2 regions of the Atlantibacter sp. MEI4A-1023 genome follow, and region 2 is predicted to be linked to the other one. Evidence: predicted binding sites of a transcription regulator. Region 2 holds the regulator's gene; the other holds the start of a gene.

Region 1 (9,566 bases), 340 kb from region 2:
TTCACAGCGTTTGCTGGTGGACATCTCGATTTGCCATTTGCAGGTTTCGCAGTCGGTGATCACCAGATCCACGCCACTCTCTTCAATCTGTTTAAACAGCGGTTCGCCGATGGCCTGCGAGGTCGGGTAGTTCTCGGATTTAAAACCATAGGTTCCGGCAATCCCGCAGCAGCGCGAATCCAGCACCAGCACCTCCACGCCGGGGATGCGTTTCAGCAATTCCAGGGTGTAGATCGCCCAGCCCATTTTTTCCATATGGCAGGGGGTGTGATAGGCCACGCGCAGCGGCGTCGGCTTGAGATTCAGCGTTGCGCCGTCTTCCAGTCTGCGCCACAGAAAGCGCGTCGCCAGTTCAATGCTGTCGCGCAGCGGGGTGGTATCCACATCCAGCACGTGCGGGTATTCATCGCGCAGCGTGAAGGTGCAGGTCGACGAGGTGGCGATCACCGGGAGATGGCGTTCAATAATCGCTTCTTCCAGCGAACGGGCATTCACCCGCGCCTGTTTACGGGCTTTATCGACAAACCCGTTGGCGATCAGCGGTACGCCACAGCACTTTTCTTTGCTCAGCAGCTCCACACCGATGTTCATGGCGTTAAACACGTTTACCAGGTCTTTGCCGAGAGTGGAATTGTTGTAATTGACGTAGCAGCCGTGGAAAAACGCCACTTTATCGGCGAACTGCGCCTGGGCCGCCGCCTGTTTGCGATACCACTGGCGGAAGGTGCCGAACGCGTATTTCGGCAGGCTGCGGCGATGGTCGATTTTCAACGCCTTATCCAATAGCTGGCGCACCGGTTTCATGGCGGTGGCGGCATTGACCAGCGGCGCAAACGGCGTGGAGAGCGAGCCCATGATGTCGGTATGGCTAAGCAGCGCATCGCGCAGCGACGGGTTATGCGGCGCATATTCCGCTCTGGCGCGCTGAATGATGTCGCCGATTTTGACGTCCGACGGGCAGGCCACTTCGCAGCGCTTGCAGTTGGTGCAGTATTTTAGCGCCTCGTCGTACAGCGTCGGGTCTTTAAGACGCAGCCGCGCGCCGTCCGGCCCGGCCTGTTTCGGACCGGGATAATGCGGGTTGGCGCGGCTTACCGGGCAGGCGGTAGTGCAAACGGTGCATTTAATGCAGCTTTCGAAACCGGTCTCCCTCAGGCTCATAATCTGCTCCCTGTATTAATAATCTGTTGGGCGGCGTGCAGGGCGGTAATGGCGCACACGCCGCCGCCGCAGCCCTGGGTAATGGGATCGAACCCGCCGAGCACGGTGCCGATGGCGTACACGCCTTCCAGGGATTCGCCGTTACGCGACGGCTGGAGACGGTCGTTGGTTTTTACGCCGATGGACTGCCAGGGCTGGGAGTGGAAAAAGTCCGGGTGGCTCCAGTCACCGTTAGCGGCGTAATCATGCAGATCCAGATCGAAAATCGCTTCGCGAACCCGCTGGCGCTCGGCCACCAGTCCATTGCTGAAGAAGCTGCCGCTGGCGAGCACCACGTGCCGCGCCTTAAGGGCGATATCGCCATGATTGCGGGTCCATACCTGGTGCAACCCCGCTTCATTGCGCGTGACGCGGTTTACCGCATCGCCTTCCATAATAATGCCGCCGTTCTGGCGGAAATATCGCGCCAGCGCGTTGTGCATCCTCATCCCCGGCACCGACGGCGGCAGGGTAGGGATAAAATTCAGCGCGCAGGGCAGGGCGTGTTGTAACTGCGCGGGCAGGTCCGGCTGCTCCAGGCCCACCACGGCGGGCAGCAGCAGCGCGTCATAGCCTGGCGCGAGGGCGGTCAGCTCGTTGAGCAGTTCCGGCGTGTAGCGCGCATCGTCGAGCATCCGGGCGATGTTCACCGCGCGGAATTCGCTGGGGTTCTGGCGCAACACGTCCAGCACCGGCAGCGCCAGCTCGGCGGTATCGGCCTCAATACCCTGCTGTTTCAATTGCTCGGCCACCATCAGCGGTTCGAAGTCGAGAAAACCTGCGATGCCCACCACGCGAATGCGTTTGCCGGTAAGCGGCGCACAGGGCGCATCCTGCTGGCTCAGCCATGCGGTGCGCCACTGGCCGAGCGGCGTCAGGCGCGAATGGCCGTAGCGCCAGTGGCCCTGTAATGTCAGCCCGGCGCGGGCTAACAGAGCTTCGGCATGATCGGCATAATCCAGCACCGCCGCCGCGCCCGGATGGGCATACGGATGCTGTGGGGACTGGTTGATTAACTCGCACAGCCCGCTTTGGATATCGCTAACCGGCGTGCCGTCGGCAAGATGGCTGAGTAAATCCAGCGAGCCGGATGAGAAGTGCAGAGCGCTCTGGCCCCGGCTGACAATCGCGCAGCGCAGGCCCGCTTCGCCGAGTTTGATCCCGCACAGCAATCCTGCGAGGCCGCCGCCGATAATCACGCTATCAAATTTCATGGCGTTGCTCCTTTTCCAGTCCGCATAATCCCTGGTAAACCCAACGGGTAAATTCCGCCTCGCGTAACGCATCCCCATAGGCGACGGGGGCGATACCTTTCCACCGCTCGTTAAGGAACTGCGACAGTTCGCGGCAGGATTGCATCCCGCTCATCACCCCGAAGCGCTGCAATAATCCGGCGGCGCGGCAGGCGCACAGCTCGCCCTGGCAGGTGCCCATGCCGACGCGGGTGCGGCGGCGTAAGTCCACCAGTTTGGTGACCGCTAATGATTCCACGGCGTAGCGCACTTCGCTGGCAGTGACCGCCTCGCATTCGCATACCAGGCTTTGGTTAAGCCGCGCGTCGTTCAGCCACTCGGCGGCGCGTTCGCCGTGTCGATACACGGCGGAACCGCGCAGCATGGTCGGGAGGGAGATCACTTTGCGCAGCGTGGTTTCCGGTTCTTCGCGCGAGCCGGGCAGCGGCGCGCTGGCGGTGGTGCAGGGCGTGGTGTTGCCCAGCTTGCGGCATACCGCGTCGGTGGCCCATTCCGCCATCAGCCGGTAGGTCATCAGTTTGCCCCCGGTGATGGTGATAAACCCGTCCAGCCCGTCGCGCTCAGCGTGATCCAGCAGCACAATGCCGCGGCTGACGTTGCGACCGCTGGGATCGTCATCGGTAGCTACCAGCGGGCGGACGCCGGAGTAGGCGCGCAGAATGCGGGTTTGCGCCATGCGCGGAGCCAGTTTTGCCCCTTCGCGCAGCAGGATGTCCACCTCGCTGGCGGTGACGCGGGTATTGTCGATTTGGTCGTAGTCAACGCGGCTGGAGGTGGTGCCAATCAGTGAAATGGTGTCGCCGGGCACCAGAATATCGGCGTCGGCGGGTTTGCGGCAGCGGTTAATCACATGTTGATTTATGCGATGGCCGAGTATCAATAACGCGCCTTTGGCAGGCAGCATCCGGATGCGCAAATCGGCGTACTCAGCGATATGCGCCCCCCAGATCCCGGCGGCATTCACCACCACGTCGGCGTAGATTTCGCGCGTTTCGCCGTGCTGATGGTCGAAAACGCGCACGCCGCGGATCTGCTCATTGTGGCGGATCAGCCCGGTCACTTCATGCCACGTATACAGCAGCGCGCCGTGTTCACGCGCATCCAGCATATTGGCGGTGGTCAGCCGGAACGGATCGACGGTGCCATCGGGCACCCGCACGCAGCCAACCAGCGCCGGGTTGACGCTGGGTTCAATCTTCAGCGCTTCCTGCGGGGTGAGTAATTCGGTGTCGATATCCGCCTGCTGGCAGGCATCGATAAACTGGCGCTGCCATTCAAACGAGTCTTCGGGCAGGGTGATAAACAACCCGCCGGTGGGTTCTATACAGTGGCGGGCCACGCTTTTCAGAATGCGGTTTTCCGCAATGCATTCTCTTGCCGATTCTGGATCGTTGACCGCATAGCGCGCGCCGCTGTGTAGTAACCCGTGGTTGCGCCCGGTCGCGCCGGTGGCAAAGTCGTGGCGCTCCAGTAAAATGGCCCTGAGGCCGCGTCGCGCGCAGTCTCTGGCAATACCCGCGCCGGTCGCGCCGCCGCCGATTATCACCACATCCGCTTGTTCTGGTCTCATCGCCTCGTCCTCTCAACACTCTGCTGTGTTCACCATTTAGCCACATTATTGATGTGGTTTGTTTGATAACGAGCAAATTCGAACGAAAAACGAAAATATATTCCTTTGTAATACGCTTTTTTGTTCGATTGTAATAAAAGTGAAACAATATGTGCGATGTTTCACAGCATTTACATTTAATTTTGACTACTATCACGCTCGGAAAAGAAAGTTTCCGTTGTCTTTTGTTTTCGTTGAGTACTTATCTGGGCCTGGAGAGAGCAATGCTAAGTATCTTTAAACCTGCAGCGCATTCGGCAAGATTGCCTGCAGAAAAGATCGATCCCGTTTACCGCCGGTTACGCTGGCAGATTTTCATGGGGATATTTTTTGGGTACGCGGCCTATTATCTGGTGCGAAAAAACTTCGCGCTGGCAATGCCGTATTTGATTGAACAAGGATTTTCACGCGGGGATCTGGGTTTTGCGCTGTCGGGCATTTCCATTGCTTACGGCTTTTCGAAGTTCATCATGGGTTCGGTGTCTGACCGCTCCAACCCGCGCGTGTTTCTGCCTGCCGGTTTGATTCTGGCGGCGGCGGTAATGCTGTTTATGGGTTTCGTGCCCTGGGCGACATCAAGCATTGCGATTATGTTCGTACTGCTGTTCTTGTGCGGCTGGTTCCAGGGCATGGGGTGGCCGCCGTGTGGCCGTACTATGGTGCACTGGTGGTCGCAGAAAGAGCGCGGCGGGATTGTCTCGGTATGGAACTGCGCCCATAACGTGGGCGGCGGGCTTCCTCCGCTGCTGTTCCTGCTCGGTATGGCGTGGTTTAACGACTGGAAAGCGGCGCTGTATATGCCTGCTTTCGGGGCCATCATCGTGGCGCTGATTGCCTTTGCGCTGATGCGTGATACCCCGCAGTCCTGCGGTCTGCCGCCGATTGAAGAGTACAAAAACGACTACCCGGATGATTACAGCGATAAGCACGAAGAAGAGCTGACCGCGAAGCAGATTTTTATGCAGTACGTTCTGCCTAACAAATTGCTGTGGTATATCGCTATCGCCAACGTGTTTGTTTACCTGCTGCGTTACGGCATCCTCGACTGGTCGCCGACCTATCTGCGTGAAGTGAAGCATTTCGCGCTGGATAAATCCTCCTGGGCCTACTTCCTGTATGAGTATGCGGGGATACCGGGCACGCTGCTGTGCGGCTGGATGTCGGACAAAGTGTTTAAAGGCAACCGTGGCGCAACCGGCGTGTTCTTTATGACGCTGGTGACCATCGCGACCATCGTTTACTGGCTCAACCCGGCGGGCAACCCGCACGTGGATATGGCCTGTATGATCATTATCGGCTTCCTGATTTATGGTCCGGTGATGCTGATTGGTCTACATGCGCTGGAGCTGGCGCCGAAAAAAGCAGCGGGTACGGCGGCAGGCTTCACCGGTCTGTTTGGTTATCTCGGCGGTTCGGTTGCCGCGAGCGCCATCGTCGGTTACACCGTGGACTTCTTCGGCTGGGACGGCGGTTTTATGGTGATGATCGGCGGCAGCATTTTAGCGGTGCTGTTGTTGATCGTGGTAATGATTGGTGAGCGTAAGCATCACCAGGAAGTGCTCGCGAAACGCGGGTAATAAAAAAGGCTGAGCTTACGGGCTCAGCCTTTTTCCTTTCTACAGTTCGATTTCAATATCGCCCTGCGCCCGGCAACAGCAGGGGAGAATGTCCCCCGGCTCGATAAACGCCAGCGGCTCAATCAGCCAGGTCACTTCGCCCGCATGTAAACGGGTACGGCACGAACCGCAATACCCTTCACGACACTGATATTCCACCGCAATTTTATGCGACTCCAGCGCCGCCAGCAGGGAAGGGTGCTCATCCTGGCACAGCAGCTGTGCGCCAGAGAGGCGAAGCGTAATACGGCCCATCTTAAAGCTGGAAATTGCTCAGGTCGTCGGTATCGACTTCCGAGTCAATCTGGCCGACCAGGTAAGAGCTTACTTCCACTTCCTGCGGCGCAACCTGCACGTTATCCGATACCAGCCAGGTGTTAATCCACGGAATCGGGTTGGAGCGGGTTTTGAACGGCAGATCGAGCCCAACAGCCTGCATGCGGATGTTGGTAATGTATTCCACGTACTGGCACAGAATGTCTTTGTTCAGGCCGATCATTGAACCGTCGCGGAACAGGTAATCCGCCCACTCTTTTTCCTGCTGCGCCGCCAGTACGAACAGATCGTAAGATTCCTGTTTGCACTCTTCGGCGATTTCCGCCATTTCCGGGTCATCCGCGCCGGAACGCATCAGGTTCAGCATGTGCTGGGTGCCGGTCAGGTGCAGCGCTTCGTCGCGGGCGATCAGGCGAATGATTTTGGCGTTGCCTTCCATCAGCTCGCGCTCGGCGAAGGCGAAGGAACAGGCAAAGCTGACGTAGAAGCGAATCGCTTCCAGCGCGTTCACGCTCATCAGGCACAGATATAACTGCTTTTTCAGGCTACGCAGGTTAACGGTCACGGTTTTGCCGTTCACCGTGTGGGTGCCTTCGCCCAGCAGATGCCAGTAGCTGGTCATCTCGATCAGGTCGTCGTAATAGCCGGAGATATCTTTGGCGCGCTTTAAGATTTCGTCGTTGGTGACGATATCGTCAAACACAATCGCCGGATCGTTAACGATGTTGCGGATGATATGGGTATAAGAGCGTGAGTGGATGGTCTCGGAGAACGCCCAGGTTTCTACCCAGGTTTCCAGCTCGGGAATAGAAATCAGCGGCAGCAGCGCGACGTTCGGGCTACGGCCCTGGATAGAGTCCAGCAGCGTCTGGTATTTCAGGTTGCTGATGAAGATGTGTTTTTCGTGATCCGGCAACGCCTGGTAATCGATACGGTCGCGGGAAACGTCCACTTCTTCAGGACGCCAGAAGAAGGAGAGTTGCTTTTCGATCAGCTTTTCGAAGATGTCATATTTTTGCTGATCGTAGCGGGCCACGTTAACCGACTGGCCAAAAAACATCGGCTCCAGTAGCTGGTCGTTTTTGGTCTGTGAAAAGGTGGTGTATGCCATGAATAAGAGTCCTGTCTTACGGAATAAAGGCGGGGAAATCCCCGCCCTGATTTTTTAGATTTTGCACGCGCCGCTTTCGCAGCCGTCGTCCTGAATCGACGGGGCCAGATCGTCCTGCGCATCTTCCGCACCGTCGCGGGTGTTTTGATAGTACAGGGTTTTCACGCCGAATTTATAGGCGGTGAGCAAGTCTTTCAGCAGTTGCTGCATCGGCACTTTACCTGACGGGAAGCGGGTCGGATCATAGTTGGTGTTCGCCGAAATCGACTGGTCGATAAACTTCTGCATGATGCCAACCAGTTGCAGGTAACCGTCGTTGCCCGGCATTTCCCACAGCAGCTCGTAGTTATTTTTCAGCAGCTCATAGTCCGGCACCACCTGACGCAGAATGCCGTCTTTGGAGGCTTTAATGCTCACGTGGCCGCGCGGCGGCTCAATACCGTTGGTGGCGTTGGAGATCTGCGATGAGGTCTCAGACGGCATCAGCGCGGAAAGCGTGGAGTTACGCAGGCCGTGGGTTTTGATTGACTCACGCAGGGCTTCCCAGTCCAGATGCAGTTTCTCGCTGGTAATACCGTCGAGATCCTTTTTATAGGTATCGATCGGCAGAACGCCCTGGCTGTAAGTGGTTTCGTTGAACCACGGGCACGCGCCTTGCTCTTTCGCCAGCTCGTTAGAGGCTTTCAGCAGGTAGTACTGAATGGCTTCAAACGTTTTGTGCGTCAGGTTGTTCGCGCTGCCGTCGGAATAACGCACGCCGTGCTTCGCCAGGTAGTAAGCGAAGTTAATCACGCCGATACCCAGGGTACGACGGCCCATCGCACCGCGTTTGGCCGCCAGAATCGGGTAGTCCTGGTAATCGAGCAGGGCATCCAGCGCGCGCACCGCCAGGGTCGCCAGCTCTTCGAGATCGTCCAGAGAATCGATCGCGCCGAGGTTGAACGCCGACAGGGTGCACAGGGCGATTTCGCCGTTTTCGTCGTTAACGTCTTCCAGCGGTTTGGTCGGCAGGGCGATTTCCAGGCACAGGTTGGACTGGCGCACCGGCGCGACAACCGGGTCAAACGGGCTGTGGGTGTTGCAGTGGTCAACGTTCTGGATGTAGATACGGCCAGTCGAGGCGCGTTCCTGCATCATCAGGGAGAACAGTTCGACCGCTTTAATACGCTGCTTGCGGATGCTGTCGTCTTTTTCGTATTTAGTGTACAGACGCTCGAACTCGTCCTGATCGGCGAAGAACGCGTCATACAGGCCCGGGACGTCGGACGGACTGAACAGGGTGATCTCTTCGCCCTTCAGCAGACGGGTGTACATCAGTTTGTTGATCTGCACGCCGTAGTCCATGTGACGTACGCGGTTGCCTTCCACGCCACGGTTGTTTTTCAGCACCAGCAGGCTTTCGACTTCCAGATGCCACATTGGGTAGAACAGTGTTGCCGCACCGCCGCGCACGCCGCCCTGGGAGCAGGATTTCACCGCCGTCTGGAAGTGCTTATAGAACGGGATACAGCCGGTGTGGAACGCTTCGCCGCCGCGGATCGGGCTGCCCAGCGCACGGATACGGCCCGCGTTGATGCCGATACCGGCGCGCTGGGAAACGTATTTCACAATGGCGCTGGAGGTGGCGTTGATAGAGTCCAGGCTGTCGCCGCACTCGATCAGCACACAGGAACTGAACTGGCGGGTTGGGGTGCGCACACCGGACATGATCGGCGTCGGCAGCGAAATTTTGAACAGCGATACCGCGTCATAGAAACGCTTCACGTAGTCCAGACGAGTTTCACGCGGGTAGTTGGAGAACAGGCAGGCTGCCACCAGGATATACAGGAACTGGGCGCTCTCGTAGATTTCACCAGTAACGCGGTTCTGCACCAGGTATTTGCCTTCCAGCTGCTTCACGGCGGCGTAGGAGAAGTTCATATCGCGCCAGTGGTCGATAAAACCGTCCATCTGCTGGAACTCTTCTTCCGTGTAGTCTTCCAGCAGATGACTGTCGTATTTGCCGAGCTCAATCATCTTCACAACGTGGTCGTAAAGTTTCGGCGGCTCGAACTGGCCGTAGGCTTTTTTACGCAGGTGGAAAATCGCCAGGCGGGCAGCCAGGTACTGGTAGTCCGGCGCGTCGCGGGAGATCAGATCCGCTGCCGCTTTGATGATGGTTTCATGGATATCGGAAGTCTTGATGCCGTCATAAAACTGAATATGGGAGCGTAACTCAACCTGCGAGACCGACACGTTGCTTAACCCTTCCGCAGCCCAGTCGAGGACGCGGTGGATTTTATCCAGATTGATACGCTCCTGACCGCCGTCGCGTTTTGTAACCAGCAGACTCTGATTCATGTTTACCTGTCCGTGAATGTCCGTGAAAAAAGAAATATCCCCCCGTTTATCCACAATCTGGCTTTTGTGGCTAAGCCTGTGGATAAATACTATATATGGGGGCTATGAGATAAGTGAGACGCTATATGGTGAGTATTCTAGTAGGGAATCTTTTCAGAACA
Region 2 (9,566 bases):
TTTTAATGGCGTCGGCTGAGCCGTAAAAAAGCCCGGTGCCAATCGCCGAGCCGAGCGCCATAAAGCGAATATGTCGTGTACTCAAACCGCGTTTGAGCGTAGTCCCGTTATCCATGTTGTTAAGTACCTGGTTACACAATAAAAAAACCACGGAGGGGGCTCCGTGGTTAAAATCTGTCCGGCTTTATTTAGTGCGCGGTGGAGGTCACTTGACGCCCCGTAGCGCGATCCCAAATAGCGGCAATCACCACCATCGCTACCGTCGGCATCAGCCAGGCCAGCCCTTGATCGGCCAGCGGCATTTTCTGCGTCCAGGCAGGCAACATGTCGCCCAACGCTGAAGCCTTCACGCCGTCAATCAGGCCCAACAGCAGGCTGATTAACATTGCCGGTGCGATAACGCGGGTGGAATTGTGCCACCAACCGCGGGTAAAGCTCAACACTACCAGCACGATGCACGGCGGATAAATCGCCGTCAGCACCGGAATAGAAATCTGGATCAGGTGGCTCAGGCCCAGATTCGAGACCACCATCGAGAAGCCGCCGAGGATAAACACCAGCGCACGGTACGAGAGCGGTAGATACTGCGCGAAGAATTCGGCACAGGCACAGGTCAGGCCAACCGCCGTCACCATACAGGCGATGAAAATCAACGCGGCCAGCAGGAAGCTGCCTGCGCCGCCAAAGGTGTGCTGCACGTAAGCGTGAAGGATTGCCGCGCCGTTAGCCGTCTGATCGACCAGGGTTGCGCTGTCTGAACCCAGGCGGAACAGAGCCAGGTACAGCAGGGTCAAGCCCACGCCCGCCATCAGGCCAGCCCAGACGGTATAACGGGTCAACAGACGTGCTTCGGTGACGCCGCGTGAACGCGCGGCATTGACGATAACAATACCGAATACCATTGCGCCCAGGGTATCCATGGTCAGATAGCCGTTAACGAAACCGTTCGAGAACGCCGCATGCTGGTAAGCGTCAGTGGCTACGCTGATATCGCCTGCTGGCCACAGCAGAGCGGCAACCGCCAGGATGGTCAGCGCAATAATTTTCAGCGGCGCAAGGAAGTTGCCCACGGTGTCGAGCAGTTTGCCCGGATACAGAGAAACCAGGATCACCAGTGCGAAATAGATCAGGCTGTAGATAAACAGCGGCATCGGGCCTGCGCCCGTCAGCGGCGCAATCCCCATTTCAAACGAAACGGTGGCGGTACGCGGGGTGGCGAACAGCGGCCCCACGGCCAGATAGCACACGGTCGCCAGCAGGATGCCCGCGCCACGGCCAATCGGCGTGCTCAGGCTGTCCACGCCGCCGCCGACTTTCGCCAGCGCGACCACGGTCAGTACAGGCAGGCCGACCGCCGTGATCAGAAAACCAATCGCCGCCGTCCAGACGTGTTCGCCTGCCTGCAGGCCAACCATAGGGGGGAAGATGATATTGCCTGCGCCTACAAACAGCGCAAAGGTCATAAAGCCCAGTGCGATGATGTCACGCGATTTCAGTTGATGGGTCATAAAGTCTAACTGCCTGTGGATGTGGTGTTGAAAAGAATGACGTTTAGGTTGCCAGCGCTGAGCGAAATAGCGTCGTTTCGTTATAAATCAGCGAAAAACACTTACCTGATGCCGTGGCGGAGAATAGTTTTTTGGATTACCACGAAATTACAGTGAGTCTGGCAACATCAGGTGCGCAATTTAAACGCTTATAACGTTTGAAGGCAATAAGGGATCTAAAAACCAGTAGATTATTCCACAATCGCGAAATGAGTTAGATATTCATACCAGAATCTTAAAAATGTTATGGCTTTTAATGCGAACAAAAAACAAACAACCGTCAAAAATAAGACAGTTGTTCAGGAAACCAAACGGCAAAAGGGCCAGTTTACTGGCCCATGGAAACTAAGTTTTACAGCGGGTTTAGCTGATTTGCCGCACCGGGGCAGGATTTGCGATAAGCCGTTCCGGCAGCACAAAACTAAAGGTGGTGCCTTTACCTGGCTGGCTCTCGATTTCAAGCCGCGCATCGTGGTGGCTGAGGGCGTGCTTAACAATCGCCAGCCCCAGTCCGCTGCCGCCAGTCTGGCGGGAACGGGCTTTATCCACCCGGTAAAAACGCTCGGTAAGACGCGGAATATGCTCCGCTGAAATTCCCGGTCCGTTATCCTGTACCGAAAACTTTGCTCCCTGCGGTGTGCGTTGCCAGGTTACGGTAATCGCCGTGCCTTCCGGAGTATGGTTGACCGCGTTATACACCAGGTTGGATATCGCACTGCGCAGTTGTTCATCATTGCCCAGCACTTTTAAATGACTGTCGACGTCAAATGTAAGCGTATGTCTTTTATGGCTTAAGGTTTGCGCCTCGCGCTCCACCACCCGCAACATCATCGGCACGTCAATTTGCTCATTCAGCACCAGCGCGGGCGCGGCCTCGATTTTCGACAGGGTCAGCAGTTGCTTGACCAGGCCTTCCATCCGGTGGGTTTGCTCGCGCATGGTATGGATGGCTTTCTCGCGCAGCGGGCCTTCGAGCGGTTTATCGTCCATCATCTCCAGATAGCCCTGGAGCACCGTCAGCGGTGTACGCAATTCGTGACTGACGTTAGCGAAGAAATTACGCCGTGCGCCTTCCAACTGGTGCATTTGCGTCACGTCGCGCGCCACCATTAATAGCTGTTCTTCGCTGTAAGGCATAACGCGGAATTCCAGGTGGCGGCCATTATTCAGCACAAGATTCAGCGGGCGGGTAAACTGCCGCCCCTTTAGCCAGTTGGTGAATTCGGGGTAGCGCAGCAGGTTAAGGATGTTTTGACCGTTATCGTCCGGCCAGCGCAGCCCCAGCAGTTGCTGAGCCAGGCCGTTACACCAGAAGATATTGCCCTCTTCGGTGGTGAGGATCACCGCATCCGGCAAGGATTCCGCGCCGCTGCGAAAGCGTTTGATCAGGCTGCCCAGCTCGCGGCGGCGCTTTTTGTTACGCAACTGCATTTGATGAAGGCCGTACAGCAGCGGGTCCCAACTCCCCCGCCCCGGCGGCGGCGTCATACTGCGATCGACCCAAATCCACCAGGAAAGGCGCATTAAATTCCAGAAATGCCAGACCAGCAGGCTGGTGACCGCCAGCAGCAGAAACCACGCCCAGTAACCAAAAATGGCCCCCAAAATCAGGGCCGGGATACAACACAGCACCAGCTCAAGGGCCAGCCTTTTCCATGACAGCCGTTCCAGCACGCGTCACTCTCCGGTTATCGTGATTAAAAACGACTTGAGAAGCGGTAGCCGGTTCCGCGAACCGTTTGCACCATACGATCGTGCCCGCTCAGCTCCAGCGCTTTACGCAGGCGGCGGATATGCACGTCCACGGTTCGGTCTTCTACATATACGTTGGTGCCCCAGACGTGATTAAGCAACTGCTCGCGGCTGTAAACCCGCTCCGGGTGGGTCATAAAGAAGTGTAACAGTTTGAATTCGGTAGGGCCCATATCGAGAGGGTTTTCGCCGGTCATCACGCGGTGGGAGCTGGGGTCGAGGCTCAGCCCCTGCATTTCGATCACCTCCTCCACCGCCATCGGGGAGATGCGGCGCATCACGGCTTTGATCCGCGCCACCAGCTCTTTCGGGGAGAACGGCTTGGTGATGTAATCGTCCGCGCCGGTTTCCAGCCCGCGCACCCGGTCTTCTTCTTCACCGCGCGCGGTCAGCATCATGACCGGGATATCGCGGGTCAGCGCTTCACGTTTGAGATGTTTAATAAACTGAAGCCCGGAACCGCCCGGCAACATCCAGTCCAGCAGGATAAGGTCGGGCCAGGGTTCGTTAAGCTGATTCACCGCGGTGTCATAATCTTCCGCTTCAACCGGCTGGAAGCCATTTTGTTCGAGTACGAAGCACACCATCTCACGGATTGGCGCTTCATCTTCAACGACCAGGATACGTCTCGCCATGATTAGCCCTGTCAAATTAAGTCGAATTTTCTGAATGCGGCGCCATTATGCGTCAGTTTTATGACAGATTTATGAAAAAGATGACGGTCTTATGACCCATCAGTTTGCTGTATAAATCTGGCGTCAGGACAGTGAAGTATAAGGAGGGTTATAATCCCCCTTTCGCTTTTACGCCACAGGGAATGACGATGCGCATCCTCCACACCTCAGACTGGCATCTCGGTCAAAATTTTTATACCAAAAGCCGCGCGGCGGAGCACCAGGCCTTCCTGACGTGGCTGCGCCAGACGGCGGCGGAGCAGCAGGTGGATGCCATTATCGTCGCCGGGGATATCTTTGATACCGGTTCGCCGCCGAGCTACGCCCGTGAACTGTATAACCGCTTCGTGGTGGATCTCCAGCCGACCGGCTGTGAGTTAATCGTCCTGGCGGGCAATCATGATTCGGTTGCGACGCTCAACGAATCCCGCGAACTGCTGGCCTGCCTGAATACCCGGGTGGTCGCCAGCGCGCAGCGTGATCCTGAAGGCCAGGCATTGATTATCAATAAACGGAATGGCGAGCCGGGCGCGGTACTGTGCCCTGTCCCGTTTTTACGCCCGCGCGACATCACTAAAAGCCGCGCCGGCGAATCGGGCAGCGATAAACAACTGCAACTGCTGGACGCCATTACCCGTCATTACCAGGAGTGCTTTGAAGCCGCCTGCCAGCTGCGTGGCGAACGCGCGCTGCCGGTTATCGCAACCGGCCATTTAACCGCGCTGGGCGTCACCAAAACCGATGCGGTGCGCGATATTTACATCGGCACCCTCGACGCGTTCCCCGCCAGCCATTTCCCGGCGGCGGATTACATCGCCCTGGGCCATATTCATCGCGCCCAGACGGTGGCAAAGAGCGAACATATCCGCTATTGCGGCTCGCCGATCCCATTAAGTTTTGATGAAACCGGCAGTGAAAAAGTGGTGAATCTGGTGGAGTTTTCCGGCGCATCGCTGGCGAAAATCACCCCACTGGCAGTACCGGTTACCCAGCCGCTGGCGATGATCAAAGGCACGCTGGCCCAAATCGAGCAGCAGCTTGAGCAGTGGCGCGACGCGCCCGCCGAGCCGAAAACCTGGCTGGATATCGAAATTGTCAGCGATGATTTCCTGCACGATATGCAGCGCCATATCGTTGCCATGACCGAAAATCTGCCGGTGGAAGTGATCTTACTGCGCCGTAACCGCGAGCAGCGAGAACAGGCTATCGCCCGGCTGGAAACCGAAACCCTGAGCGAACTCAGCGTAGAGGAAGTGTTTGAGCGCCGCCTGCAAAGCGAAGCGCTGGAAGAGGATGAAGCCGCCAGGTTGAGGACGCTGTTCGCCCAAACCCTGGAGACGATGCAGCAGGAGGAAAACGCATGAAGATTTTGAGCCTGCGTCTTAAGAACCTCAACTCCCTGAAGGGTGAATGGAAAATCGACTTTACCCAGGAGCCGTTTTCCAGCAATGGACTGTTTGCTATAACCGGGCCAACCGGCGCGGGGAAAACCACCCTGCTTGATGCCGTTTGCCTGGCGCTGTATCACAAGACGCCGCGCCTCAACACCATCTCCCAGTCGCAGAATGATTTGATGACCCGCGACACCGCCGAGTGTCTGGCGGAAGTGGAATTTGAAGTGAAAGGCGTGGCCTATCGCGCGTTCTGGAGCCAGTATCGCGCCCGCTATCTGCCGGACGGCAAACTCCAGCCGCCCCGCGTGGAACTGGCCCGTAGCGCCGACGGGAAAATTCTGGCGGATAAAGTGAATGACAAGCTCGATGCCGTTGCCACATTAACCGGGCTGGATTATGACCGATTTACCCGCTCGATGATGCTCTCGCAGGGGCAGTTTGCCGCATTCCTGAACGCGAAAGCCCAGGAGCGCGCAGAGCTTCTCGAAGAACTGACCGGCACCGAAATTTACGGCGTGATTTCCGCGCGGGTCTTTGAGCAGCATAAGCAGGCGCGTATCGATCTGGAAAAACTGCAATCCCAGGCGCAGGGCGTGATGTTGCTCAATGATGAGCAGCGCCAGCAGCTTGCGGAAAGTTTGCAGGCGCTTACTTCAGAAGAGCACGCGTTGCAGGCGCAGTACCAGCGCAACCAGCAGCATCACCAGTGGTTAAGCCACAAAGCGCAGCACGAACGCCATTGCCAGCAGGCGCAAACCGATCTGGCGCAGGCGCAACAGGCACAACTCGCGGCACAGGCCGATATCGCCAGGCTGGAACAAGCCCTGCCCGCCGAGAAACTGCGCCCGCTGTGGCAGCAGCGCCGCGACCAGCGCCAGACGCTGCAACGGACGCAAACCCAGCGCGAAGAAGTTAATGCTCACTTACTCAGCGAAAAGCAGCGCCGCCAGCAGATCCGCGCCGCCATCGCCCAACGCGCCGCTGATTCACGGTCGGAACTGGAGCTGATAACCGCGCTGATGCAAACCCACCACCGCTGGGGCCAGTGGCAAAACGAACTGGCTGGCTGGAAATCCGCCTTCGCTGAGCGCCGCCGCGACGACAGCCGGCTCGGCGAACTGCGTGCCGCGTTGGATCAGGTAAAGAAAAAACAGGCGCTGTTAGCCCCCGTCACGCTGACGCTGACGCCTGAAGAACTGAACAGCCAGCTACAACGCGCCGCCGCCCAGCGCGGGCAGCGCCAGAAACTGGCTGTGCTGCACCGGGATATTGCCGCCCAACGCCAGCGCGCCGGGCAGCTCGACCAGCAGCGCCAGGGCATTACCCGTCAGTTAGCCGATCTGGAACGTCAGCTCGTTGAGAAGCGCGCGGCGTATAAAGTGAAACAGGAAGAAGCGGCGAAGGCTTTCCAGGTGTGGGAACTGGAAAAAACCATCGCGGGTCTGATGGCGGAGCGGGCTCGGCTCCAGCCTGAAGCGCCCTGCCCGCTATGCGGCTCTACCCATCATCCGGCCATCGAAGCGTATAACGCTATCCAGCCGAACGACAGCGAGGCGCGCTACCAACAGCTCGAGAAGGAAAAATCGGCGCTGGGCGAACAGGGTGCGACGTTGCGCGGCCAGCAAAACTCGCTGCAAAAGCAGTTGATGGAACTGGACGCCGAAGCGGCAGGCATTACCCAGAAAGCGCAGGCGCTGAATGCCGACTGGAATGCGCTGTGCCAGGCGCTGGACGCGACACTGGACGCCAGCCAGCCGCTGGAGCCCTGGCTGGACGCCCAAACCCAGTACGAACAGCAGCTTTACCTGCTGCAACAGCACCAGCTCCTGGCGGATGACGCCCGCGCCAGGCAGCAGGCTATCACGCAATATGAAGCAGAAACGGCAGCGCGCTACCAGGCGCTCAGCGAACAATTTGCCGCCCTGGATCTGGCGCTGCCGGATGAGATCCAGGAAGCTGACTGGCTGCGGGCGCGCGAGCAGGAAGCACAACAGTGGCAACAGCAGCAAACCCGCCAGCTTGCCCTACAAAACTTGCTTATCCGCTGTGATGAAATCCTGGCAGTGCTGCCGGAAGAAGACGCGCAGCCCGCCCCCTTTACCGGCGAACCGCTGGATCACTGGCAGCCGTGTCACAACCAGTGCCTGACGCTGGAAGCGCAGTGGGCAACACTCAGCGAACAGTGCAAACAGGAGCAGGCACGAGAAGCGCAGTTGTCACAGCAGTTTGAGCAAGCCCTGGCGCAAAGCCGCTTTGCTGATGAAACTGCATTTCTTGCCGCAGTGCTGGAGCCACAGGACCTGGAGCGCCTCAACGCGTTAAAAATCCAAACCGAGCGCCAGCTTCACGAACAGCAAACCCGGCTGGCTCAGGCGGAACAGGCGCTGAACGCGCATCTGCAAGCCATGCCTGCTGAGATTGATAGGGCAGTAGATCTGGATGCCTTACAGGCGACACTGGCGCAACTTAGCCAGACGCTGCGCGAAAACGCCACCCGCCAGGGTGAACTGAACCAGCAACTCAAACAGGATACGGACAACCGCGAGCGGCTCGCGGGTCTGCAACAGCAGATAGATAACGCCAGCGCCCATCTGGTGACCTGGGCGCATCTCAACCATTTAATCGGCTCGCAAAAAGGCGATAAATTCCGCAAGTTCGCCCAGGGTTTAACCCTCGACAACCTGGTCTGGCTGGCGAACCAGCAGCTTAACCGGCTGCACGGGCGCTACCTGCTGAAGCGTAAACTGAGCGAAGAGCTGGAGCTGGAAGTGGTGGATACCTGGCAGGCGGATGCGGTACGCGACACCCGCACCCTCTCCGGCGGCGAAAGCTTCCTGGTCAGCCTGGCGCTGGCGCTGGCGCTCTCGGATCTGGTGAGCCACAAAACCCGCATCGACTCGCTGTTCCTCGATGAAGGCTTCGGCACCCTCGACGCCGAAACGCTGGACATCGCCCTCGACGCGCTGGACGCCCTGAACGCCAGCGGCAAAACCATCGGCGTCATCAGCCACGTCGAAGCCATGAAAGAACGCATCCCGGTACAAATCAAAGTGAAAAAGATAAACGGCCTCGGCATCAGCCGATTAGCAAAGGAATACGCAGTAAGTTAACTCCCCTCACACCAGCGGAGTCAAAGCAGGGGGTTTTCATCCGGCATCAAAATCGCCGAGGCGCAATTGACGAGCCAGGTCAGCCCCGCAGGGATGCGGGGCTGAGGTCGTGAGCTACAGGATGTAGCATCACGACCGACCTGAAGCGAGGAGATGGAGCCGAGGGCAGCGGCAAAGCCGCCGATTTTGTTGGCCGGGAGCCTGGGGTGTCGGGGACGCGGCGGCGAGCGTCTCCGACTCGTTCGCGTACACCGGTGTCGCATGAATGAACATAGTTTGAGCGAACGAAACATTCCACCCTATAAATAAACCCTTAGAGCGAACGAAACATTCCACCCCAGAGCTAGCCCACTACTGAGGCCATAACCACGCCGCCCCGCGTACCCCACTCGAATCCCCGTGCTTCGCCTTCAATATCGGCGTCTCGCACTCCCCACCAAACACCCACGGCTTAATCAATTGTGGCACCGTCTGATACAGCCGATCCACATTGCTCATCCCGCCGCCCAGCACAATCACATCAGGATCGAGAATATTCACCACGTGCGCCAGCGATTTGGCGAGCCGCATCTCGTAACGGCTGAGCGCCAGTTCAGCCACCGGATCCTGTTGTTCAACCCGCAGGATAATCTCGCTGCCTTTATGGGGATGCCCGCTTAACCGACGGTAATCGGTGGCGAAACCGGTGCCGGAAATAAACGTCTCGATACATCCTTGCTTACCGCAATAACACGGCACTTCTTCGCGATAGCGCAACTCGTCGGCGTCCATCCACGGCAGCGGATTATGGCCCCACTCGCCCGCCGTGCCGTTGCCGCCAATATGGCTGCGGCCGCCTAACGCAATCCCGGACCCGCAGCCGGTGCCGATAATCACCGCAAACACCGTTTGCGCCCCTGCCGCCGCGCCGTCTACCGCTTCGGACACCGCCAGGCAGTTAGCGTCATTCGCCAGGCGCACTTCACGCCCCAGTCGGGCGCTGAGATCGCTATCGAACGGCTTACCGTTAAGCCAGGTTGAGTTGGCATTCTTGACCACGCCGGTATAGGGCGAAATCGAGCCGGGGATGCCCATCCCCACGGTGCCGCG

Evidence for each region. Region 2 encodes PhoB, which activates phosphate uptake and scavenging genes when phosphate is short. Its sites were predicted from a motif close to CTGTCATAAAACTGNCNNAT; they were not measured.
Region 1: glpT (glycerol-3-phosphate transporter) is a predicted target of PhoB. The motif match lies at 4,152-4,171, and genes of this name have one in related genera.

Annotation. Positions count from the first base shown of each region.
Region 1 is NZ_CM149568.1:3,161,013-3,170,578, reverse strand. Features, by position in the region: gene glpC (anaerobic glycerol-3-phosphate dehydrogenase subunit GlpC) at 1-1,161, opposite strand, end outside; gene glpB (glycerol-3-phosphate dehydrogenase subunit GlpB) at 1,158-2,414, opposite strand; gene glpA (anaerobic glycerol-3-phosphate dehydrogenase subunit A) at 2,404-4,023, opposite strand; gene glpT (glycerol-3-phosphate transporter) at 4,287-5,639, shown strand; gene yfaE (class I ribonucleotide reductase maintenance protein YfaE) at 5,679-5,933, opposite strand; gene nrdB (class Ia ribonucleoside-diphosphate reductase subunit beta) at 5,935-7,065, opposite strand; gene nrdA (class 1a ribonucleoside-diphosphate reductase subunit alpha) at 7,120-9,405, opposite strand.
Region 2 is NZ_CM149568.1:3,500,346-3,509,911, forward strand. Features, by position in the region: gene proY (proline-specific permease ProY) at 1-115, opposite strand, end outside; gene brnQ (branched-chain amino acid transporter carrier protein BrnQ) at 189-1,508, opposite strand; gene phoR (phosphate regulon sensor histidine kinase PhoR) at 1,911-3,221, opposite strand; gene phoB (phosphate response regulator transcription factor PhoB) at 3,245-3,934, opposite strand; gene sbcD (exonuclease subunit SbcD) at 4,123-5,337, shown strand; gene sbcC (exonuclease subunit SbcC) at 5,334-8,477, shown strand; gene mak (fructokinase) at 8,829-9,566, opposite strand, start outside.